Regions from separate parts of the Sphingopyxis sp. CCNWLW2 genome, predicted to be linked through region 2. Evidence: riboswitches for the same ligand, from Rfam matches in the RefSeq annotation. Region 2 holds a riboswitch; the other holds the start of a gene.
What was found. A riboswitch is a leader RNA that binds a small molecule or an ion and turns the genes downstream of it on or off. The one in region 2 is predicted to bind cobalamin.

Region 1 (9,127 bases), on a different contig from region 2:
TGCCGGGCTTCGGCAGGCCGGCCAGCTCGCCCTCCATCCGCGCGATCAGCGCGGTGCCGCGCTCGGGATGGCCGACCGCGCCGGCGGTTTCGCGGATCGATGTGTAGATTTCACCGAGCGTGTTCGGGGTTGCGAGGTCGAGCAGCGGGTAGTTCTGCTTCGGCAGCGCCGCCAATGCTGCGCTGCGGCTCGCGGGCATGCCGACGATCAGATCGGGTTCGATCGCGAGGATCTGCTCGGCCGAATTGCTGAGCAGCGGGATGCCGTGCGCCTTGGCTGCCTCGCCCGACATTTCGCGGTCGGTCGCATTTTTGGTCAGCCCCGCGATCTGTTCCCGATCGGCGAGCGCAAGCACAAGCTGGTCGGCGCACATGTTGATCGACACGATGCGCTGCGGAAGCGCGGGCGCCTTCGCAGGCGGGGCGGGGGAGGCCGCCCATAACAGGCCCGCGCCGCCCGGCAGCGCGGCAAGCGCCAGAAGGAAGCGGCGCGACATCAGAACTCGATCCCCCGCTGCGCCTTCACATTCTGTTCGCGGAACGGATGTTTCACCTGCGCCATTTCGGTCACCAGGTCGGCGACGTCGGTCAGCTCCTGCGGCGCATTGCGGCCGGTGATGATGACATGCGTCATCTCCGGCTTGGCGGCGAGCGCTTCGAGCACCTCACCCACCGGCAGATAATCGTAACGCAGCACGATATTGAGCTCGTCGGCAATGACCATCGCATAGCTTGGGTCGGCGATCATCCGCTTGACCTCGTCCCACGCTTCACGCGCCACCGCGATGTCGCGCGTGCGGTCCTGCGTGTCCCAGGTGAAGCCTTCGCCCATCGGCTTGAATTCGATCAGGTCGGGGAAGCGGTCGAACACCGCTTTCTCGCCCGTCGCCATCGCGCCCTTCACGAACTGGATGACGCCGACCTTCATCCCGTGTCCGATCGCGCGCACCGCCATGCCGAGTGCGGCCGACGTCTTGCCCTTGCCGGGGCCGGTGTGGACGATGATCAGGCCCTTTTCGACGGTTTTCGTCGCGACCTTCTTCGCCCGCGCGGCCTGGATCTTCTTCATCTTCGCCGTGTGTTCGGCGTCGGTACGCGTTTTCATGGGAAGACCCCCGCACGCCGGCAACGAAGGCGGAGCCTGCCGATGCGCGGGCGCGATCGACCGATGCTGGCGTCGCAAGCGGCGTAATGCCTGCGCCTCCGGCACCGAAGCGGCTCCAGCCGCCTGGTCGTCGCTCGACGGAAACCTCCGTGCCGCGGCCTTTCCCTGGGCCTTGGCATTGAGCGACCCACGCCGGCAGGTCTCCTGGCTCGCGGGTCAGGGCTTGATGCACGCCTTCCCAGGGTGGCCCCAGTGGCTGTTCGGATCGGAACCCGAACGGTGCATCGCGCTCGCCGCTTACAGTTGCAGGGACAGCCTCGGCTTCGGGGGGTCAGGACGAACCCCGTTACCGCGTTCCCATTTTAAGCCCTCTCGGGCACCGACGCGATCATGCGCGGGGCAAGCCCCGCCTGCGCAGCCCATAAAGGAGCCGCGCTTTTTCGCAATGCCTATTGGCGTTCGACGGGCCCCGTCGCGCCGCGGCTGCTTACCCTATTCGTGCTGTCGGCGCTCTATGCGCGTTATGGAAGGCCGCGCGTCTAGGGCAACAACCTGCCTTCGTCGCGCCGCGGCATCGGCGCGACGAAGCGCAGCACCAGCGCTGTCAGGATAAGCCAGCCAGCCGAAATCAGGATCGCGGTCGGCAGCGATGCCAGATCGGCGATCAGCCCGAGCGTATAGGCACCAAGCGCCATCGCGCCGAAGGTGACGGCCTGATAGATCGACAGGCAGCGGCCGAGGATTTCCTCGGGCGAGCGCAGCTGCATCGCGACGTTGAGCGTGGTTAGCGTCGACACCCATGCGCCGCCCGCGACAAAGGCGGCGACGATGACCCACGGCAGGCTGGCGGTCAGCGCGACGGGCAGCATCGCGGCGGCAAAAATGAGCGAGGCGGCGGTCACCACCCGGTCGCTGCCCCAGCGGTGCCGCGCCGAACTCACCAGCAGCGCACCGAAAATCGACCCCGCCCCGAACGCGGCAAGGCATAGCCCATAGATGACCTCGGTCCCGTGCAGCCGGTCGCGGACGAGCGACGGCAGCAGCGCCTGAAACCCCGCCGCGCCAAAGCCGAAGGCAAAGCCACGGATCAACACGCGGCGCACCGGGTCCGAATGCGCACAGAAACGGATGCCCGCGGCGATCGCGGTCATCATCGAGGTGCGGCGCCGCGGCGTGGTTTCTGGACGCCAGCGCAGCAGCACGACGATCAGCACGATATAGCTGATCGCATTGAGGCCAAAGGCCGCGGCGGTGCCGACGATCGAGATCAGCAGCCCGCCAAGCGCCGGACCGACGCTGCGCGCGAGATTATAGGCGATGGTGTTGAGCGCGATCGCCTGCGGCAGGTCCCTTGGTCCGACCTGCAACCGCACCGACGCTTGCCACGCGGGTCCGTTGAGCGCGGTCCCGCACCCGACCGCGAGGGTGAAGAAGAGCAGCGACAGCGGCGTGATCGCGTCGAGATACGTCGTCAATGTCAACGCCGCCGAGACGATGAGCATTCCCGTCTGCGCCGCGAGCATCACCCGCCGCCGGTCGAAATTATCCGCGATCGCGCCCGCAAAGACGGCGAGCAGCAGGATCGGGATCGTGGCGCTTGCCTGCACCAGCGCGATCAGCAGGTGCGAATTGGTGAGTTCGGTCATCAGCCACGCGGCAGCGACCGACTGGATCATCGACCCCATGTTCGACGCGAGGTTCGCGATCCAGATCGCGCGAAACGCCGGGTAGCGGAATGGCGCGAAAGACGACGGCGGGGATGGCGTGTCGGGACTCACTTGTCTGCGCCTAACCCCGCTTGGTTCCCACGACAAGTCGCCGGCTTAGATCGAGGGTCCGCTATCGTCCTGATACTGGCGGCGAAGTTCGACCAGCTTCCGCTTCATCGTCGCGATCGGCGCCTTCATCGCCGGGTCGTCGATGCGGTTGTGCATTTCGCCAGGGTCTGTCTTGAGGTCGTAGAATTCCCAGGCGTCGATGTCGGCGCCATAAAAGCGCACGAGTTTGTAGCGCTCGCCGCGCACGCCATAATGCGCGCGCACCGCGTGGAAGCCCGGATATTCATAATAATGATAATAGACGTCCTTGCGCCAGTCGGCGGGCGGGCGGGCGCCGAACAGCGCGCGCATCGACCGGCCCTGTATGGTGCCCGGACCCTTCACCCCGGCAAAATCGAGGAAGGTCGGCGCATAGTCGATATTCTGGATCGGGGCGGTCACGCGGGTGCCGGGGCGGATATGTCCGGGATACTGGATCAGGAACGGCGTCCGCATCGATTCTTCATAGATGAAGCGCTTGTCGAACCAGCCATGTTCGCCGAGGTAAAAGCCCTGATCCGACGTATAGACGACGATCGTGTTCCGATCGAGGCCGCTGTCCTTCAGATAGTCGAGCACCGCGCCCACGCCCTCGTCGACCGCGGCGACGGTGCCGAGATATTGCTGCATGTACCGCTGATATTTCCAGCGCGCCATGTCCTGGCCCGCGAGCTTTGCGGCGTTCATCCGGTCGTTGTCGGGCTGCATCAGCGCGTCCCATTCGGCCTGCTGTCTGTGCGTCATGCGGTCGAACGCGCCGGGCCAGCGGTTGTAGCGAAGTTGTGCCGATCCCGCGGCGACCGTCATCTTGAGGTCGTGTCCCTCATACATGTCGCGATAGATATTCATTTCCTGCGCCGCCGCCGCGCGCCGCCCGGCATAATCGTCGAAATAATTGGCCGGGACGGGGAAGGTCACTCCCTGATATTTCTGCACATGGCGCAGCGCGGGCATGAAATTGCGGTGCGGCGCCTTGTGATGGATCAGGATCGCGAAGGGTTTCGACTTGTCGCGGCCGTTCTTCAGCCAGTCGAGGCTGTACTGTGTGATGAGGTCGGTCGCATAGCCTTCGACGACGCTGCGGCCCTTCGGTGTGATGATGTCGGGGTTATAATATTCACCCTGATCGTCGAGCACCTTCCAATCGTCGAAGCCGATCCCCGCGGGCGAATGGTTGATGTGCCATTTGCCGAACATCGCGGTGGTGTAACCCGCTTGCGACAGCGCGCGGGGCCACACCCAGACATTGTTGTCGAATTTGTTGCCGTTCTGCCTGAAGCCGTGCGCGTTGCTCTGGCGCCCGGTGAGCAAGGTCGCGCGGCTGGGGCCGCAGAGCGAATTGCCGACGAAGCTGTTCGTGAAGATCGCGCCGTTTCGCGCGATCCGGTCGATGTTCGGCGTCGGCGCGAGCTTCGACACCGGCGATCCATAGGCCGAGATCGCCTGATAGGCATGATCGTCCGACATGATGTAGACGATGTTCGGGCGCTCGGGCCCTTGCGCGCGCGCCGGTGCGGTGAAGGCTAGCGGCGCGGCGGCAAGGGCGATCAGGTTCCGGAAACGCATCGGCGTCATCCTATTCGGTCAGTTCGAAACTCGCCTCCGACCCTTCGGCCGACGACGGACCGACCCATAGCTTGAACTGGCCGGGTTCGCTGCCCCAGCTCATATCCTGCCGCGTGAAGGCGAGGTCGGCGTCGATCAGGGTGAAGCGGATCGTGCGTTTCTCGCCCTTTTTGAGCATCACCTTCTCGAAACCCTTGAGCTCCTTCACCGGGCGCGTCACCGACCCGACGAGGTCGCGGACGTAAAGCTGCACGACCTCCTCGCCATCGCGCGCGCCGCTGTTGGTCACCGTGACGCTCGCGGTCAGTTTCTCACCCGGACGGATTTTCGCCTTGTCGAGCGTCACCGGCGAGTAAGCGAAGCTGGTGTAGCTGAGCCCGTAACCGAACGGATAAAGCGGGGTGTTTGGCGTATCGAGATAGCGCGAGACATATTTGGCGTTCGGATCCTCGGGCTTGATCGGCCGCCCGGTGTTTTTCATGTCGTAATGGATCGGCACCTGCCCGACGTTGCGCGGGAAGGTTACGGGCAATTTGGCCGACGGGTTATAGTCGCCATAAAGCACATCGGCGATGGCATGGCCGCCCATCGTGCCCGGATACCAGGCCTCGAGGATCGCATCGACATTGGCGTCGGCCCATTCGATGCTGTTCGGACGCCCGCTCATCAGCACGAGGATGATCGGCTTTCCGGTCTTCTTCAGCTCTTCGAGGAGCGCTTGCTGGTTGCCCGGCAGGTCGAGCGACGTGCGGCTCGCCGCTTCGCCGGTCATGTTCCAATGCTCGCCCATCGCGGCGATAATGACGTCCGATTTCTGCGCGAGCGCGATCGCCTCGGCAAACCCGTCGCGCTTGCCCGCGTCGGCGAACTGATAGCCGGCGCCCTTTGCGAAGGCGACCGTCGTGCCCTTGGGTGCGCGCGCCTGCATCCCTTCGAGCAATGTCACCGGGCGCGTCTTGCGGTCGCCCGCGGCGGACCAGCTGCCGATCATATCCTCCTTGCTGTTGCCGAGCGGGCCGATCACCGCGATCGACTTCGCCGCCGCGGCGAGGGGCAGGGCATTGTCCTTGTTCTTCAGCAGCACGACCGACTTGCGCGCAACGTCGCGCGCGGCCTCGAGGAAGTCGGGGCGATAGATGGTCGCCTTTTCGCGCGCCTCGTCCGAATAGCGATAGGGATCCTCGAACAGGCCGAGACGATATTTCATTTCGAGGATCGTTTTCACCGCCTCGTCGACGCGTTTCACGTCGACCTTGCCCTCGGCGACCGACTTGGCGAGGTGATCCATGAACACCGCGCCCTGCAAATCCATGTCGACCCCGGCGTTGATCGCCTGTTCCCCCGCCTGCTTCAGGTCACGCGAATAGCCGTGCGGGACCATTTCGTTGATCGACGTGTAATCGGTTACGATGAAGCCCTTGAAGCCCCATTTCTTGCGCAGCACGTCGGTGAGTAGATAGTGGCTGCCCGACGCCGGGACGCCGTCATATTCGTTGAACGAGGTCATAAAGGTCGCGGCGCCCGCGTCGGCGGCCGCCTTGAACGGCGGCAGGTAGATGTCGCGCAGCGTGCGTTCGGAAATGTCGACGGTGTGATAGTCGCGGCCCGCCTGCGCCGCGCCATAAGCGGCGAAATGCTTGGCGGTCGCGAGCACGGTGTCGACGCGCTTCAGATCGTCACCCTGGAAACCGCGCACGCGCGCGACCGCGATCTTGCTGCCAAGATAGACATCCTCGCCCGCGCCCTCGGACATGCGGCCCCAGCGCGGGTCGCGCGCGACGTCGACCATCGGCGCAAAGGTCCAGTGAATGCCCTCCGCCGATGCTTCGGTTGCTGAAATTCGTGCTGCCTTTTCAATAGCTTTAAGGTCCCAGCTCGCCGCCTCGCCGAGCGAGATGGGGAAGATGGTGCGGTGGCCGTGGACGACGTCATAGCCGAAGAGTAGGGGGATCTTGAGCCGCGTTTCCTCGACCGCCAGCCGCTGCAGTTCGCGCGTATATTTGGCGGTGAAGGCGTTGAAGATCGACCCGATGCGGCCCTTGCGGATATCGTCCTGATAGCCTTTGCGCATCGTCGGACCGGTCGAATCCCAGTCGCTGGTCAGCAGCGACAATTGCCCGACTTTCTCGTCGAGCGTCATCTTCGCGATCAGGTCGGCGATGAAACGATCCATCTTCGGATCGGGGCGCATCCAGCCCGCCGAATCCATCGGCGCCGCCTCGTTCGCGCTGGTCGCGGGCTTGGCCATCAGCGGGGCGGGGGAGAGCTGTCCTGCCACCATCAGGGTGGCCAGCGTCAGGCATGTGAGGTTGCGCGTCATCGGCGGCATGATTCGTCCTTCCCGGTCGGGTTTGCTTATACATTGTCACGAGGATTGGCCGAAATCGGCCGAAAATCGGCTGGCCCCCGATTGCATCCTCTGTGTCGCTTCCCCCTATACAGCGATCGTGAAACCGGTTACAAACTAAAAAACAACGACGCGATTTCCCGCGACTCGTCGCTGCACCGGAGGCAAGGCCGGCCAGCGAAGAAAACGAGCGCGGGGATGTCGGGGGCCAAAAAAGGGAGGATGCCGTGAAGTTTCCGCATGAATTTAAGACCGTTTCCGCGCGCCGGTCGCGCGCTCGTTCGCTTGCCGCTGCGCTGGCATGGAGCAGCGCTGCCGCGGCGCTCGCGGTGGCAGTCGCCGCACCGGCGCACGCACAGGTTTCGGGCGCTTCGCTGCGCGGAACGGTAAAGGCCGAGGGCGGCGTGTCCGAAGTCACCGCCGTCAACGTCAAAACCGGCCTGACGCGGACCTCGACGGTCAGCGCAAGCGGCGGTTACAGCTTCTCCTCCCTGCCCGTGGGCACCTATCGTCTCGAACTGACGACCCCGCAGGGCAAGCGCCAGACCGACGAATTTGCGCTCAATGTCGCGCAGAACGCGGTACTCGATTTCGACTTTTCGCAGCCCGATATCGCCGAAGGCGGCGACGATGCGATCATCGTGACGGGCAGCCGCCTCCGCTCGATGGAGGGCGGCGAAGTCGGCAGCAATATCTCGCAGCGACTGATCGAAGTGCTGCCGCAGAACAACCGCAACTTCCTCGCCTTTGCGGACCTTGCCCCGGGCGTCCAGTTCCTCACCAACAGTGCGGGCCAGACGAGCCTGCGCGGCGGCGCGCAGGGCGCCAACGCGATCAACGTCTTCATCGATGGCATCGGGCAGAAGGATTATGTGCTGAAGGGCGGCATCAGCGGCCAGGATTCGACGCAAGGCAACCCGTTCCCGCAGCTCGCGATCGGCGAATATCGCGTTATTTCATCGAACTATAAGGCCGAATTCGACCAGGTCAGCTCGGTCGCGATCACCGCGGTGACCAAATCGGGCACCAATGAATTTCATGGCGAAGGCTTTTTCGACTTTACCAACCAGAGTCTCCGCGATCGCTTGCCGCGCGAGAATTTCCCGACCCATATTCCCAAGGTCCGCACCAAGGACATGCAATTCGGCGGCGCGCTCGGCGGCCCGATCGTCAAGGACGTCCTCCACTTCTTCGTGACCTATGAAGGCAAGCGCCGCGTCGAGCCGCGCGAGGTCAGGCCCGGTCTCGACCTGCCGGTCAGCTTTTTCCCCGACAAATATCAAGGGGCTTTCGGCGCGCGGACCTCGTCGTTCAACGAGGATCTCTATTTCGGCAAGATCAACTTCACCCCTACGTCGAACGATCTGTTCGAGTTTTCGCTGAAATATCGCGATGAAAGCGGCGAAGAACTCAACAATGGCTTCAACGCTGCCGAGACGGCAACAATTACGAAGGTCAAGGAATGGCGCGGTCTTGCGCGCTGGGAGCACACCGCCGACACCTGGGTCAATGACTTCAAGGTGGCCTACGAAGATGTGACCTGGGGGCCGAAGCCGGTCAATTTCGGCAATGTCTCGCTGTTCAATGCTGTTTTGCCGGCGATCCCTCCGGCAACGGGAACACGGCGCGGCGACATCTTGCGCATCGGCGCGGGCAGCAATTTCCAGGACAAGGGGCAGAAGGGCTGGCAGGTCTCGAACGACTTCACCTGGACGGGCCTCGACAGCCACACGTTCAAGGTCGGCGTGAAGGCGAAATGGATCGAACTCAACGCCAACACGCAGAATCTGAACCCGCTTTTCACCTATAATGCGACCTTTGCCCCGGCGGGCACCCCGCCCGGCACGTTCAACGACACCATCCCTTACCGGATGACGTTCAACGCCCCCGTGAACGGCGGCGATCCGAACATCACGTCGAAGAATTTCCAGTTCGGCATCTATGCGCAGGACGATTGGGAAATCGATGATCGCCTGACGCTCAATATCGGCCTGCGCTGGGATTATGAGCGGACGCCGGCGTTCCTGAACTATCAGCACGATCCCGCGATCGCGGAGTTCGTCGCCGGTCGCGCGGGATACACCAACCCGAACGGGACGGTCACGCCGCCGTACGCGAACCTCGCAAACGCCAATTACGACATCGACGACTATATCTCGACCGGCAACGAACGAAAGGCATTCAAGGGGGCGTGGCAGCCGCGCCTCGGCTTCACCTATGCGCTCGACGACGAAAAGCGGTTCGCGATTTTCGGTGGCTATGGCCGTTCCTATGACCGCACGCAGTTCGATTT
Region 2 (9,127 bases):
GACCTGGTCGTCGCCGGCTGCGCGATCCTTGAAAGCATCATCGACCTGTGGCCCGCGGTGCGCGTCGGCGTCGCCGACCGCGGCATCCGCGAGGGCATATTGCGCACGCTGGCGATGCAGGGCCGCGACATCCCCGTCACCCGCCGCGAGTATCGCAAATGAGCGGCGGAAGCGGAAAAGGCGGCGGTTCAGGCCGCGGCGGTCTGCACGTCCGCGTCAAAACCGCGCGCAAGCGCAGCGTCTCATCGACGCGCTGGCTGCAGCGCCAGCTCAACGATCCCTATGTCCGCCGCGCGCAGGCCGAGGGCTATCGCTCGCGCGCCGCGTACAAGCTGATCGAACTCGACGAGAAATTCGGCTTCCTCAAGAAATCGCGCGCGGTCGTCGACCTTGGCATCACGCCCGGCGGCTGGTCGCAGGTCGTGCGCAAGGCGAACCCGCGCGCGCGCGTCGCCGGGATCGACCTGCTCGCGTGCGAACCGATCGAGGGCGTCGCAATCCTCGAAATGGATTTCATGGACGATGCGGCGCCTGACGCGCTGATCGAGGCGCTGGGCAGCGCCCCCGACCTCGTCATTTCGGACATGGCGGCGAACACCGTCGGCCATCAACAGACCGACCATCTGCGCACGATCGGCCTTGCCGAAACCGCCGCCGATTTCGCGGTGCAGAATCTGCTCCCCGGCGGCGCGTTTGTGGCCAAGGTGTTCGCGGGCGGGGCCGACCACACGCTGCTGACTTTACTAAAACGTCACTTTTCAACGGTAAAGCACGCCAAACCGCCAGCGAGCCGCAAGGGGTCGCCCGAACTTTATGTCATCGCCCAGGGCTTCAAGGGCCGGAGCTCTGATGCGGAGGCGGACGCAGAATAATCGGTGCAATGGGTCGAACCGGGGGGTATTTTGATGGGTAAGTCGAAACAATCAGTTGCGGCTGTGACGCTCGCCGCGCTGATGTTGGCATCGTGCGGCGGCGAAGGCAGTTTGAGCAGTGGCGGCCCCGTCACGGTCACCCCGACACCGAGCCCCACTCCGACGCCCACTTGCGCGCTGGCCTCGCGCCAGGCCTTTGCCAAGGCGGTGATCGACGAATGGTATCTGTTCCCCAGCGACGTCGCGAACGTCAGCGCGGCGAGCCATAGCAATGTCCAATCCTATATCGACGCGCTCGTCGCCCCGGCGCGCGCGCTGAACAAGGATCGTTTCTTCACCTACATCACCTCGATCGCCGAGGAGAACGCCTTTTACGCCAGTGGGTCGAGCGCGGGCTTCGGCGTCCGCATGAGCTATGACGCGGCGGGTCAGCGCATCCTCATCGCCGAAGCCTATGAAAGCGCGCCGGCGTTCGCCGCGGGGATCGACCGCGGCACCGCGATCGTCGCGATCGGCACGAACAGCGGAAATTTGCGTAGCGTGGCGAGCATCGTCGCCGCCGAAGGGACCGCGGGCCTCACCAATGCGCTCGGCCCGAGCGACCCCGGGGTCAGCCGCGTGCTACGCATCACCGACGCGGCCGGAACGCGCGACGTCACCGTCGTGAAGGCGGATTATTCGCTCGATCCGGTTTCGGACCGCTATGGCGCGAAGATCATCAGCGAAGGCGGCCGCAACTACGGCTATCTCAACCTTCGAACCTTCATCTCGTCGGCGAACCCGCAACTGCGCGCGGCTTTCCTCAATTTCCGCAACCAGGGCGTGACCGACGTCATCATCGACTTCCGCTACAATGGCGGCGGGCTCGTTTCGACCGCCGAGCTGATGGGCGACCTGCTCGGGCGAAGCCGCAATTCGAGTGAGGTTTTCTCGCAGACCAATTTCCGGTCATCGAAATCGGCCGAAAATGAGCGGCATTTCTTCACCGCCCAGCCCGAATCGATCGCACCGACGCGCATCGCCTTTATCGGCACTGAGTCGACCGCATCGGCGAGCGAGCTCGTGATCAATTCGATGCTGCCCTATCTCGGCACCAATATGACGCTGGTCGGCGGCAACACCTATGGCAAGCCGGTCGGCCAGATCGCGCTCGACAAGGCCGAATGCGACGACCGCATGCGCGTCGTCGCATTCGCGACGGCCAATTCGACCGGCGCGGGCGATTATTATGACGGGCTCGCCCCGAAAATCACGAACAGCTGCGCCGCGAGCGACGACCTGACCGTCCCGCTCGGCGATCCGCGCGAGGCGTCGATCCGCGCCGCGATCGGCTTCCTGTCGGGCAACGCCTGTACCACGCGCATCGCCGACGCCAGCGCGGGTCCGGCGGCGCGAAGCCGCAGCGCCCGTATGCTCGCCGAGCCCGAAATGCTGACCCCCGAGCGGCCGAGCGCGGCGCAACGCGAACTGCCCGGGCTGTTCTGATCGCCCCCTGCTGCATCGCAGCAATTGACCGCGGCCCGAAAAAGGGGCTAACGGCCGCGGCAAGCGACAGGTTCCCCGGCGACGGGGACTAAGAGGGAACGGGAAAACCCCGGCTGCCCCTGCAACTGTACGCGGCGAGCCATCGGCCACTTGCCATTGGGATTCCGGTCCCGAGAAGGCGGCCGACCGGCGCTGACCCGCAAGCCAGGAGACCTGCCCGTCGCCGTCGTCTTTCGCGCGGACAGGGTGTGCCGGGCGGACGGGGGTGAACCCGCATGACGACAAGCTTGGCTGCGCATGGGCGCGGGCGATGTCGTGTGTCCCCGGGACAACTGCATCGACCGTGTGCGTGAGCGGTGTTGTCGAGGGGTTATCCCATGTTTAAAGTGATTTTCAGAAGTTCGATCTGCCTCGCCGCCGTTGCGGCATCCTCCGCTGCGTTCGCTGACGAGGCGTCGACCGCTCATGCCGTCGCCGCCGACGGCGACAGCATCATCGTTACCGCGACGCGCGCGCCGCTGACGCTCGACGAAGTGCCCTCGTCGATCGCCGTGCTCGACAAGGAAGCGATCGACCGCGCGCAGGATATCGGCGTCACCGAGCTGCTGCTCCGCACGCCCGGCATCAGCATTGCGCGCAACGGCGGCTACGGCACCTCGACCTCGCTGCGCATTCGCGGCGCCGAATCGGAGCACACGGTCGTCGTGATCGACGGGGTGAAGCTCAACGATCCGTCGTCGACCGGCGGCGGCTTCAACTTCGCCAACCTGCTCGTCGGCGATATCGACCGGATCGAGGTGCTGCGCGGCCCGCAATCAATCCTGTGGGGCAGCCAGGCGATCGGCGGCGTCGTCAATGTCGTCACCGCCTCGCCCGAACAATCGCTCGAAGGCAGCTTCGACCTTGAGTCGGGTTCGCGCGAGACCGTCAGCGCGCGCGCCGCGATCGGCGGGCGCTCCGGCCCGCTCGCCTGGCGCCTCGGCGGCCAGCGCTTCACCACCGACGGCATTTCGTCGCACGCCAAGGCGTTCGGCGGGGTCGAGCGCGACGGCTATCGCAACACTAATCTTTCGGGCCGCGCCGAACTGGCGCTCGCCGACAATGTCAGCGCCGAGGTCCGCGGCACTTATTCGAGCGGCCGGGTGGAATTCGACGGCTTCAACACCGACAGCAACGACTATGGGCAGAACAAGGAGTTCGTCGGTTATGCCGGGCTCAATTTCCACCTCGCCGGCGAGCGCTTCCGCAACCGCGTCGCTTTTGCCTATACCGACACCAACCGCGATAATTTCAATCCCGACCGCGCGCGTCCGCAGAGCTTCGAGGCCGATGGACAGAACAAGCGCTGGGAATATCAGGGCAGCTTCGATTTCACCGATCGCATTACCGCGATCTTCGGGGTCGAGAATGAACGCTCGAACTTCCGCAGCCGTTCGCCGTCGGCATCGCTGGCAACCCCGCTTCCGGCGTTCGTACGCGGCAAGGCCGAACTGACGAGCGCCTACGGCCAATTGAGCATCGAGCCGGTCGACGGCCTGACCCTGAACGGCGGCGTCCGCTATGACGATCACGACCGCTACGGCGGGCAGACCTTGTTCGCGGCAGGCGGCGTCTGGCGCCTCGCCACCGGCACCGTGCTGCGCGCCAGCTATGGCGAAGGCTTCAAGGCGCCGTCGCTCTATCAGCTGTTCAGCGAATATGGGAATGTCGGGCTCGACCCCGAGGAAGCGCATGGCTGGGAAGCCGGCATCGAGCAGCATCTGTTCGACCGCAAGCTCGTCGTCGGCGCAAGCTGGTTCGACCGCACGACGACGAACCAGATCATCTTCAACAGCTGCAGCTTTCCGACCTCGACCGATCCGCGCTGCACGATCCCTGGCAGCAGCCCGGCGATCCCGCGCTTCGGCTATTATCTCAATGTCGCGCGCAGCGAAGCGCATGGCGTCGAGGCGTCTGCGGCGCTGACGCTCGGCGGGCTGACGCTCGACGGAAACTACAGCTGGATCGTCGCCGAGGACGCCTCGGAAGGCACCGCCAATTTCGGCAAATGGTTGCCGCGCCGCCCGCGCAACACCGCCAACGCCTCGGCGAGCTATGCCTTCGGCTTCGGGCTCGAACTCGGTGCGGCGGTGCGCTGGTCGGGCAAGAGCTATGACAATGCGAGCAATGCGACGCGGCTCGACGATTATACGCTTGTCGACCTGCGCGCCGAATATGCGTTGTCCGACGCGGTGAAGCTGTTCGCGCGCGCCGAGAATATCTTCGACGAGCAATATATGACGGCGTTGCGCTATGGCTCGCTCGGCCGCAGCATCTACGCCGGCATAAGGGGTCGCTTCTGATGATCGCGCTGTCGGACCGGGGGGCCTCGGCGCTCTGGGTCTCGCTGCTGACGGCAGCGAGCACCGCGACGACGCTCGCGCTCGCCTGCGCGACGCCCTTTCCGGCGCTTGCGGCGCTCGCGGCGGTGCATATGCGCCGCCGCGATGGCGTGGCGCTCATGCTGCTCGCGTGGGCCGCGAGCCAGTTCGTCGGCTTCTTCTTGCTCAGCTATCCGCGCGATGGAAGCACGCTCGGCTGGGGCGCGGGGCTTGGCACCGCCGCTGTGGGGTCGGCGCTCGCGGGCTATGCGGCGCTGCAGGCGCTTCCATACCGCTCGGTCGCGGCGCGGCTGAGCCTCGCCTATGCGGCGGGGTTCACGGCGTTCAAGGGCATCATCCTCCTATGGGCGCTCGTCCTCGGCGGGCTGCACACCGCGATGGCGCCCGACCTGCTCGCCGAACAGTTCGTGCGCAACGGCGCGATCCTGATCGGGCTTTACGCCCTGTATCGCGCGCTCGTCGCGGTTGGCGTCCCGGCGCCGCCGCAACCGGCAACGGCGGCCTAATGCTGACGCGCGTCGACCCGGGCCCGGCGGTCGTGGTGTGCAACACCTGCCGCCACAGCCGCGAGTCCCGGGACGACGCAACAGGCAAACGCGGTGGTGCACGGCTCGCCGAGGCGCTGAAACAGCTTAAGGAATGCGAGCCGCGCTACGCCGGCATCGCGGTGCAGGAAATGGCATGCCTGTTCGCATGCCAGGATCATTGCACCGTCCATCTGCGCGCACCCGACAAGGTCGGCTATGTCCTCGGCCGGTTTCAGGGCGATGCAAATTCCGCGCGTGCCATTCTCGACTATGCCGTCCATTATGCGACGAGCGAGCATGGCCGCGTCCCCTTTTCGCTTTGGCCCGAAGGCGTCAAAGGGCATTTCATCACCCGCACCCCGCCACCAGGATTTGTCGCCGAATGACCAGCTTTCCATCGCTCGATGCTTTCGAGGCTGCTCTTGCCGATCTGCGCGAACCAAGCGCCGAAGCGGCAGCCGATGCCCGCGTACGGCAGGCCGAATTGACCAAACCCGCCGGATCGCTGGGGCGGCTCGAGGATCTGGCGATCTTTTTCGCTGGCTGGCAGGGCAAGGCGCGGCCGCAGATCGCCCGCGCCCGCGCCGCGATCTTCGCGGGCAACCATGGCGTCACCGTCCACGGCGTCAGCGCCTTTCCGCCGAGCGTCACCGCACAGATGGTCGCCAATTTCGCGAACGGCGGCGCGGCGATCAACGCTTTGTCGGGCGCCGCCGGGCTGGAACTGACGGTCGTCGCGCTCGACCTCGACCGGCCGACCGCCGATTTCACCGTCGATGCAGCGATGAGCGAGGCCGAATGCCTCGATGCGCTGAACCGCGGCGCCGCCGTGGTCGACGCCGACCTCGACCTGATCGTTCTCGGCGAAATGGGGATCGGCAATTCGACCGCTGCCGCCGCACTCTGCGCGCGCAGCTTCGCCGACGGCGTGGCGGGATGGGTCGGGCCCGGCACCGGGGTCGACGGCCACGGCGTCGCGCGCAAGGTCGAGGTGATCGAGCGTGCGCTCGCCTTTCACATCGATGCGCCGCGCTCGGCGTTCGAGACACTGCGCCGCGTCGGCGGGCGCGAGATCGCGGCGATCGCGGGCGCGGTCGTGCGCGCGCGCCAGCTTGGCGTCCCTGTGCTGCTCGACGGCTTCATCTGCACCTCGGCCATCGCACCCCTCGCGGCCGAGAATCCCGCGATCGCGGACCATATCATCGCGGGCCATTGCTCGGCCGAACCGGGGCATAAGCGCCTGCTCGACCTGCTCGGCCTCGTCCCCCTGCTGTCGCTGGGCATGCGGCTTGGCGAAGGCAGCGGCGCGGCGGTCGCGGCGAATATCATCCGCAGCGCCCTCGTCGCGCACGACCAGATGGCGACCTTTGCCGAAGCGCAGGTTTCGGCGTCGCTGTGAGCGGCTTCGCGCTCCATCTGCTGCGCCACGGCGCGCCCGAAACGCCGGGTTTGCTGATGGGACGCACCGATGGCGCGCCAACCGCCGAAGGCATCGCCGCTTGCGTGCAGCAGGCAGAAGGCCTTGGCATCGAACGCTTGATCGCGTCCGACCTTCATCGCAGCTGCGCAGCCGGCGAAGCGATCGGCGCGGCGCTCGGCGCACCGCTCCTCATCGATCCGCGCTGGCGCGAACTCGATTTCGGCGACTGGGACGGCAAAGCGGCGAGCGCCATCGACCGCGACGCGCTCGGCCGCTTCTGGAACAATCCCGACGCAAATCCTCCGCCCGGCGGCGAACGTTGGTCGGCGCTGGTGGCGCGCGTATCGGCCGCCATCGCCGATCTGCCCCCCGTTCCGACACTGATCGTCACCCACGGCGGCGCGATGCGTGCCGCGCTCCACACGCTGTGCGGTTTCGACCAGCGCCAGCTCTGGGCGTTTGACCTGCCCTATGCCGCGCTGCTCTCGCTCCGTGTGTGGCTGGGCGAACCGACCAGCGCGCAGATCGCGGGGCTCTATCCATGAAGGGGCTGATCGTCGCGATCCAGTTCCTGACGCGCCTGCCGACGCCGCGCATCGCGGTGTCGAGCGACGAATTCGCGGCATCGATGCGCTGGTTTCCCGCGGTCGGGCTGATCGTCGGCGCGATTGTCGCGGCGGGCGGCTGGGCCGGTGCGCGGATCGATCCGTGGACAGGAGCCTTATGCGCGCTCATCATCTGGGTCGCCGTAACCGGCGCGCTGCATCTCGACGGGCTGGGCGACATCGCCGACGCGAGCGGGGCAGCGCACAAGGACCGCGAACGACTGATCGCCGTGCTTGGCGACCCGCATGTCGGCAGTTTCGCGGTCGTCGCCATCGCGCTGCAACTGATCGCCAAACTCGTCCTGCTCCATGCATTGCTCGACCGCCAGATGTTCGCCGCGATCGCGCTGATCCCGTTCGCCGCGCGGATTGGCCCGCTCGTCTGGTCGCGCGCGCTTCCCGATCTCCACGCGGGGCTCGGTTCGCGTTTTCGGGGCGCGGTGCGGCCGATGGACTTCGTCATCTGGGGTTTGGCTCTTGTCGCTGCGGCGTGGGCATCGTCCTCGCTGCTGATCGCGCCCTTGATCTTCCTCCTCTGGGGCGCGTGGCTGCTGCGCAAGATCGGCGGGATTTCGGGCGACGGGCACGGCGCGGGGATCGAGATCGCCGAAAGCCTGCTGCTCGCCGCCGCCTTGCTGCCGGCGCACTTTGCATGAGCGGCCCATGGACCTGGCACGGCGGCGGGCTCGAAGCCGCGAAGCGCCGGTTCGGCAATGGCGACTGGATCGACCTGTCGACCGGGATCAATCCGCACCCCTGGCCCGGCGCCGCCGCGATCGCGGTCGACTGGCAGCGCCTGCCCGATCCGGACGCGCTCGCGCGGCTCGAAGCCGTTGCCGCTAGCTATTTCGGCGTCGACGCCCGCCATATCTGCGCCGTGCCCGGAAGCGAGATCGGCCTGCGCCTTGTCGGGACGCTGGTGGGCGGCCCCGCGCGGCATATCGCGCCGAGCTATCGCACCCATGGCGAAATGGTCGCGGGAAGCGCACCCATCGCCCCCGAAGCGGCACGCGGCCACGACGGCACATTGATCCTCGCCAACCCCAACAATCCCGATGGCCGCGTGACCGGCGCCGCGGCGATGCAGGCGCTGCTGGACGGGCGCGGGCCCGGCGGCTGGTTGCTGGTCGACGAAGCCTTTGCCGACTCCGATCCGGCCACGAGTATCGCGCCGCTGGTCGATGACAGCCAGCGGCTGATCGTCTTCCGCTCCTTCGGCAAATTCTTCGGCCTCGCGGGCGTGCGGCTCGGTTTCGTTGTCGCGCCGCAGGCCATCGTGACGGCGCTGCGCGGACGGCTCGGCGCGTGGCCGCTGTCGGCGGCCGCGATCTTGATCGGAACCGCCGCCTATGCCGACCGCGACTGGATCACCGCGACGCGCCGTCGCCTCGGCGAAGAGGCGACCGCACTCGACGCGATGCTGGCTGGTAGAGGTTTCCAGCCCATCGGCGCCTGCCCGCTCTTTCGCCTGATCGAAATCGACGACGCGCATGCGCTGTTCGAGCGGCTCGCGCGGCGCGCGATCCTGACGCGTCCCTTCGCCGATCAGCGGCGCTGGCTGCGAATCGGCCTGCCCGCCGACGCCGCCGCGCGCGCGCGGCTGGAAGCGGCGCTGACCGATGGCTGAGCCGATCGCGCTCACCGCGCTCGCGCTCGACGCCGCGTTCGGCTGGCCGCGCGCGCTCTATCGCCGCCTCGGCCACCCCGTCGGGCTGTTTGCGCGGATCATCGAAGGTTGCGAGACGCGGTGGAACCGCCCCGGACACAGTTTCGGCGTGCGACGCGCGCTCGGTATCCTGACCCTGCTCGTCCTGCTTGTCCTCGTGGCCGGCTCCGG

Region 1: another riboswitch for cobalamin. It lies ahead of cobO (cob(I)yrinic acid a,c-diamide adenosyltransferase); the one in region 2 lies ahead of V8J55_RS04535 (TonB-dependent receptor plug domain-containing protein).

The regions. Positions count from the first base shown of each region.
Region 1 covers NZ_JBAWKJ010000003.1:443,490-452,616, forward strand. Annotated here, with positions in the region: gene V8J55_RS19485 (ABC transporter substrate-binding protein) at 1-496, opposite strand, end outside; gene cobO (cob(I)yrinic acid a,c-diamide adenosyltransferase) at 496-1,104, opposite strand; cobalamin riboswitch at 1,282-1,502, opposite strand; gene V8J55_RS19495 (MFS transporter) at 1,644-2,882, opposite strand; gene V8J55_RS19500 (sulfatase family protein) at 2,928-4,487, opposite strand; gene bglX (beta-glucosidase BglX) at 4,498-6,816, opposite strand; gene V8J55_RS19510 (TonB-dependent receptor) at 7,062-9,127, shown strand, end outside.
Region 2 covers NZ_JBAWKJ010000001.1:964,241-973,367, forward strand. Annotated here, with positions in the region: gene V8J55_RS04520 (Ppx/GppA phosphatase family protein) at 1-162, shown strand, start outside; gene V8J55_RS04525 (RlmE family RNA methyltransferase) at 159-872, shown strand; gene V8J55_RS04530 (S41 family peptidase) at 906-2,357, shown strand; cobalamin riboswitch at 2,409-2,592, shown strand; gene V8J55_RS04535 (TonB-dependent receptor plug domain-containing protein) at 2,735-4,699, shown strand; gene V8J55_RS04540 (hypothetical protein) at 4,699-5,244, shown strand; gene V8J55_RS04545 (DUF1636 domain-containing protein) at 5,244-5,651, shown strand; gene cobT (nicotinate-nucleotide--dimethylbenzimidazole phosphoribosyltransferase) at 5,648-6,664, shown strand; gene V8J55_RS04555 (histidine phosphatase family protein) at 6,661-7,230, shown strand; gene V8J55_RS04560 (adenosylcobinamide-GDP ribazoletransferase) at 7,227-7,946, shown strand; gene V8J55_RS04565 (threonine-phosphate decarboxylase) at 7,943-8,917, shown strand; gene cbiB (adenosylcobinamide-phosphate synthase CbiB) at 8,910-9,127, shown strand, end outside.